One region of the Thomasclavelia ramosa DSM 1402 genome, then DNA from elsewhere that is predicted to be linked to it. Evidence: a T-box and tRNA genes for the amino acid it is inferred to sense, from the RefSeq annotation. Region 1 holds a T-box; the other holds one or more tRNA genes.
The links. A T-box is a leader RNA that pairs with one kind of tRNA and senses whether it is charged. The one in region 1 lies ahead of leuS (leucine--tRNA ligase), so its partner is inferred to be a tRNA-Leu.
Positions count from the first base shown of each region.

Region 2: it has a tRNA-Leu gene. The T-box ahead of leuS (leucine--tRNA ligase) is inferred to sense a tRNA for this amino acid. The anticodon was not compared.

Region 1 is NZ_CP036346.1:1,392,983-1,396,329, forward strand. Features, by position in the region: gene EYR00_RS06600 (ABC transporter ATP-binding protein/permease) at 1-1,317, shown strand, start outside; T-box leader at 1,369-1,576, shown strand; gene leuS (leucine--tRNA ligase) at 1,613-3,347, shown strand, end outside.
Region 2 is NZ_CP036346.1:1,893,825-1,897,171, forward strand. Features, by position in the region: tRNA gene EYR00_RS09135 (tRNA-Arg) at 2-78, opposite strand; tRNA gene EYR00_RS09140 (tRNA-Phe) at 209-284, opposite strand; tRNA gene EYR00_RS09145 (tRNA-Asp) at 287-363, opposite strand; tRNA gene EYR00_RS09150 (tRNA-Met) at 366-442, opposite strand; tRNA gene EYR00_RS09155 (tRNA-Ser) at 486-578, opposite strand; tRNA gene EYR00_RS09160 (tRNA-Ile) at 591-667, opposite strand; tRNA gene EYR00_RS09165 (tRNA-Met) at 704-780, opposite strand; tRNA gene EYR00_RS09170 (tRNA-Ala) at 818-893, opposite strand; tRNA gene EYR00_RS09175 (tRNA-Pro) at 909-985, opposite strand; tRNA gene EYR00_RS09180 (tRNA-Arg) at 1,003-1,079, opposite strand; tRNA gene EYR00_RS09185 (tRNA-Leu) at 1,152-1,240, opposite strand; tRNA gene EYR00_RS09190 (tRNA-Cys) at 1,251-1,325, opposite strand; gene EYR00_RS09195 (extracellular solute-binding protein) at 1,539-3,347, opposite strand, start outside.

The DNA of each region.
Region 1 (3,347 bases):
AATGAGCAATTAGCTTATCAATATGCTGATCAATGCTTTTCTATGCAAAATGGACAATTGATTGGGAAGTATCGCCGGGATAAAAATAATCATTTTTATTCGCGTTTAGTCAAACAGCATTCACCATTAAAATTATATCAACTGGCATTGTTACAATATCGTGCTAATTTGGGTAGAAATTTAAAAATATCATCTGGTATTACAGTAGCTTTGATTTGTATTATGATTACCTTTACACTGAGTGGATCATTACAAACCCAAATAAAAAGACAGCTTGATTCTATATTTCCAAATCAACTAATTTCGATTCAGAATGTACATAAAAAATTACTTAGTTATCATGAGTTACTTTCATTATCAAATTTAGATATGAATGAATTTATCTATGGGGAACCAGCCGATTATGAATTTATGGGAGTATCACTGCAAAGTGATTATGAAGTTGAAAAAACAATTTATATCAGTGATATGACTAAACCAATAAAAAGTAGGAATTTGGAAATAGGACGTGAAACAAAAAATAGTAATGAAATAGTTTTATCAAAAACAACGGCAACACATCTTAATCCTGATTATCAAAAATTATTGAATCAACAATTATATGGATATTATTTAAAGGACGATCAAATTAAAGGAGTCTCACTCACTGTTGTTGGAATAGGGAAAGATGTAACTACTTTTGACACAATCTATATTAATGAATTAGCTAATCTCGATCATATTAGCCAAGCTTTTGCGATTGATAAGAAACAATTATTGTTTCAATTAGCTATGATCAATTTAAATAGCAAAGCGGATCTTGATGATCTTTTAATGGATTTAGAAGATCAGTATAGTCAATTTGAATTTAAAGTTGCAGGAGAAAATATTAATGAAAGAATAGATACATTTATGTTACAAATTCAAAGAGTTCTTTTACTATTTTCTTTATTGGCTATAGTAGCAGCATGTTTCTTAATTGGGGAAGTGTTATATTTGTCTGTTATAGAAAAAACAAAAGATATCGGTATTTTTAAATGTATGGGTGCGAGTAAATTACAGATCATGAATTTAGTTTTATTAGAAAGTTTTACTTTAATTAGTGGAGCGTTTATCTGCTCTTATGTATTTTTTTATCAATTAGTTAATTTAATTAATCAGCTTGTTGAAAATGAGCTGCAGCTTGATTTATCAGGAGTGTTTATTCAAATTGATTATCAGTTAGTAATTGCTATCTATTTAGGAGCATTATGTTTTGGATTGTGCAGTAGCTATATTCCCGCCTTTTTGGCAGGCCGGTTAGATCCTATTAAAGCATTAAAACAACCAAATTATTAGTAATAAAATTTGTTGCATATCAGCCTTTTTATGTTATAATATTCTAGTATTTGAAAGTCGATGAATAGGACTAGTAGTAATTGACGTTTTTTATAGAGAATCAGTGGCTGGTGGAAACTGATAAAACGGGTTATGAACTCACCTAGGAGATGCAGCGGGGAATTAAGTAGTCGTTGTCGTTAACTGCGTTAAAGTTTTGAGGGCTAGGTCTTTTAGACTTGGAACTAAGGTGGTAACGCGATTAAAAGTCGTCCTTAGATAGGATGATTTTTTTATTTTAAGGAGGAATTATAAAATGCCGTTTGATCACAAACAAATCGAGCCGAAATGGCAAAAATATTGGGATGAGCATAAAACATTTAAAACAGACTGCTACGATGATAGTAAACCAAAATATTATTGTGTGGATATGTTTCCATATCCGTCAGGGAATGGTTTACATGTAGGGCATCCAGAAGGGTATACTGCAACAGATATTGTTTCAAGAATGAAAAGAATGCAAGGATACAATGTTTTACATCCAATGGGATTTGATTCATTTGGACTTCCTGCAGAGCAGTTTGCTATTCAAACAGGACATCATCCAGCTGAATTTACTAAAAAGAATATTGAGGTATTTAAGGGACAAATTAAATCTTTAGGTTTCTCATATGATTGGGATAGAGAAATCGCAACTAGTGATCCTGAATATTATAAATGGACACAATGGATTTTTACAAAACTTTATGATGCCGGTCTTGCTTATGTAGATGAAATTCCTGTAAACTGGTGTCCAGAACTTAAAGCTGTTTTAGCAAATGAAGAAGTTATTGATGGAAAAAGTGAACGTGGGGGATATCCGGTTATCCGTAAGCCGATGCGGCAATGGGTTTTAAAAATTACTGAATATGCTGAAAGATTGCTTGAAGATTTAGATGATCTTGATTGGCCTGAAGCAACAAAACAAATGCAGCGAAATTGGATTGGAAAATCAGTTGGAGCTAATGTTGATTTTAGGATTGATGGAACAGATAAAATATTTACAGTCTTTACAACTCGTTGCGACACTTTATTTGGTGCAACTTATTGTGTTATGGCACCTGAGCATCCATATGTAGCTGAAATTACTACATTGGAACAAAAAGAAGCTATTGAAGCTTATAAAGAAAGTTGTGCAAGTAAATCAGATTTAGAAAGAACTGAACTAAACAAAGATAAAACAGGTGTTTTTACAGGAGCGTATGCAATTAATCCTGTTAATGGTAAGAAAATTCCTATCTGGATTTCTGATTATGTACTAGCAAGTTATGGAACTGGTGCAATTATGGCAGTACCAGCACATGATGATCGCGATTGGGAATTTGCTAAAAAGTTTGGAATTGAGATCATACCTGTTTTAGAAGGCGGAAATATTGAAGAAGCCGCTTATACTGAAGATGGATTACATATTAATTCTCAATGGTTAGATGGACTAGGAAAACAAGAAGCGATTGATAAGATGATTGCCTGGTTAGAAGAGCATAAGTGTGGAGAAAAGAAAATTTCTTATAAGTTAAGAGACTGGTTATTTTCTCGTCAACGTTATTGGGGTGAGCCAATTCCAATCGTACATATGGAAGATGGAACAATGAGAACCGTTCCGGTTGAAGAATTACCATTAGAATTGCCAGCTACTAAGAATTTTCAACCCCATGATAGTGGTGAATCACCATTAGCTAACTGTGAAGATTGGTTGGAAGTAGAGATTGATGGTCAAAAAGGTCGTCGTGAAACTAATACAATGCCTCAATGGGCAGGATCTTGCTGGTACTATATTCGCTATATTGATCCACATAATAGTGAAGTTATTTGTGATCCTAAATTGTTAGAAAAGTGGTTGCCTGTTGATTTGTATGTAGGTGGTGCTGAGCATGCTGTATTACACTTACTATATTCTCGTTTTTGGCATAAAGTATTGTATGATGCTGGAGTAGTGAAATGTAAAGAGCCATGGCAAAGATTATTCCATCAAGGAATGATTCTTGGAGATAATAATGAAAAAATGTCTAAAT
Region 2 (3,347 bases), 500 kb from region 1:
ATGGCGCGCTAGGCAGGAATCGAACCCACAACCTCTTGATCCGTAGTCAAGCACTCTATCCAGTTGAGCTACTAGCGCATCGTTCACTTACAACGCCTATCTATATTAACACATCTTATTAGCTTTTGCAAGATTTATTTATACTTTTTTAGACAACACGCCATCAATGCCCGAAATAAAAACGAACCATTGTTCGTTATGTTTTAAATGGTGGTTCCGGCCGGAATCGAACCAGCGACACGAGGATTTTCAGTCCTCTGCTCTACCGACTGAGCTACGGAACCATTGGCGGTCTGGACGGGACTCGAACCCGCGACCTCCGCCGTGACAGGGCGGCATTCTAACCAACTGAACTACCAGACCAATGGTTGCGGGAGAAGGATTTGAACCAACGACCTTCGGGTTATGAGCCCGACGAGCTACCAGACTGCTCCATCCCGCGATATTTTTTGCATTATTTTATTTCGGCTGAATTTTAAATTAAATGGCGAGGGATGAGGGATTCGAACCCCCGCGGGACGTTAATCCCCTGTCGGTTTTCAAGACCGATCCCTTCAGCCGGACTTGGGTAATCCCTCGCATTCTTAAATTGGTGGACCCTGTTGGACTCGAACCAACGACCGATCGGTTATGAGCCGATAGCTCTAACCAACTGAGCTAAGGGTCCTTGTTGTTTCTTGACTTACGGGCACCGTTATTAAATTGGTAGCGGGGAAGGGATTCGAACCCCCGACCCACCGGGTATGAACCGATTGCTCTAGCCAACTGAGCTACCCCGCCGTAATCAACTACAGCAATGCTATAATTTAATAATTAATGGTGGAGCCTAGCGGGATCGAACCGCTGACCCCCTGCGTGCAAGGCAGGTGCTCTCCCAGCTGAGCTAAGGCCCCAATTATTATTTTAAATGGTCGGGAAGACAGGATTTGAACCTGCGACCCCCTGGTCCCAAACCAGGTGCACTACCAAGCTGTGCTACTTCCCGTTCTATTTTTACTCAAATGGCGCGCTAGGCAGGAATCGAACCCACAACCTCTTGATCCGTAGTCAAGCACTCTATCCAGTTGAGCTACTAGCGCATCGTTCACTTACAACGCCTATCTATATTAACACATCTTATTAGCTTTTGCAAGATTTATTCTTTTAAGAAATGGTGCCCAGGGCCGGAATCGAACCGGCACGGATTTTAAGGTCCGCAGGATTTTAAGTCCTGTGCGTCTACCAGTTTCGCCACCTGGGCAACACATTAATGGAGGTTCCAACCGGACTCGAACCGATGATAACAGAGTTGCAGTCTGTTGCCTTACCAACTTGGCCATGGAACCATTAACTTGTTGTTCTTGTTTTTATCAGTCGGTGTCATCACCAGACTGCTCATTTATTATATGTTAAACAGAAAATAATTTCAAGTATTTTTTATAAAAAAATTACCATTTTCTTATATATAAGAAAAAACACACTAAAAAAGATTCATTTTATCAATAATTTTTATATTTATATTTTTAAAAAAACTGCTGATTTTTAATCAACAGTTTTAACTATTTTGCTTTCACTTTCGTCCAGCGAGAATTATACATCTCTTTTACAGCATTATCCTGATAAGCAAATACTTCATCATTCGGGCCAGTGCGCAGTCCATAAGCACTAATATCTTTAAACTCCTCTTTTTCAGCCTGAGCCGCTGCATTAACATTTGCAGTTAAATATCCTACTTCGACAGTATTCTTATAAGATACTTTATCACTTATCATATAATTAATAAATTCATTTGCAAGTTTTGTTTGCTTGCACTCTTTCGAAATAACAAATCCATCAAACCAGACATTAGTCCCTTCTTTCGGCATATAGTAACCCATATTAGGATTTTCCGACATTACTGCTGCTGCATCACCAGAATACATTATCGCCATCGCCTTAACACCACTGATCATTGTATCAATTGACTCATCACCTACATAAACCGGATTCATTTCTTCACGTTGCTCTAACAGCCACTGATAAGCTTCATTTATTTCACGTTCTTTTGTAGTATTCATTGAATATCCTAAAGCTTTGAGAGCAACCATAAAACTATCACGCTCTGAATCATACATATAAATTTGATTTTTGTATTTTGTGTTCCGTAAGATACTCCATCCTGCTTCTAAATCTTTTTCATCTACAACAGTTTTATCATACAAAATACCTACATTACCACAAAAATATGGTACCCAATAATTATTACTCAAATCGAATGACTGTCCTAAAATTCCTTCATTAATATTATCCAAATTAGGAATTAATGATTTATCAACAGGCTGTAATAAATCCTCTTTGATCATTCGTTCAATCATATATTCTGAAGGAACTAGTACATCATAACTATTTCCACTCATATATTTAGTGTACATAATTTCATTTGAATCAAACGTTTCATAAATAATCCGACAATCGAACTTATCTTCAAAATCACTAATAACTGTTTTATCAATATACTCTCCCCAATTATACACTCGTAACGTTTTACGACTGACACCAGTAGAAATTGACCACACTACAGATAAAACTAGACAAACAGCAATAACTATCTTAGCAGTTTTACTGCTTAATAGTTTATTTGTCGCTTTTGGAAAGAATTTCGGCACTAATGTTCCAATTGCCACAAAAAGTAATACAACGACTAATATAATAGTCGCAAGTGCATAAATACTAGGATTAGTTCGCTTTGACATATTGTAAATAACGATCGAAATATTTTCAATTCCATTCCCGCTAACAAAATAAGAAATAATAAAATCATCAAATGACATAGTAAAAGCCAATAAAGCCCCTGAAATTATTCCCGGTTTGATCTGAGGGATAATTACTTTTGTAAGAGCCTGAAATGGAGTTGCCCCCAAATCCATCGCAGCATCGGCTAAATTAACATCTAACTGTCGTACCTTTGGTAAAACATTTGTAATTACAAATGGAGTACAAAAAGCTACATGAGCTAATAACATAGTTAAATAGCCCTTTTCTACTTTAATAAACGAAAACAACAACATCAAGGATATCCCGGTAACTATATCAGGGTTCATTATTGGTAAATTATTTACTTGTAAAACTAACTTACGTAATAATGGTTTTGACTTTGATACTCCAATTGCTGTGATTGTTCCCAAAACTGTTGAAATAACGGTTGAAAGGATTGCGATACTAACTGACACAACAATAGCATCGATCATTTGTTGATTTACAAATAACTCTTGATACCAGCGTAATGAAAAACCACTCCAGCTTGAAAGTGATTTAGAATCATTGAACGAAAAAATTGCCATAATCACAAGCGGTAAATACAAGAACGCTAAAGCAAAACCAATCCATAA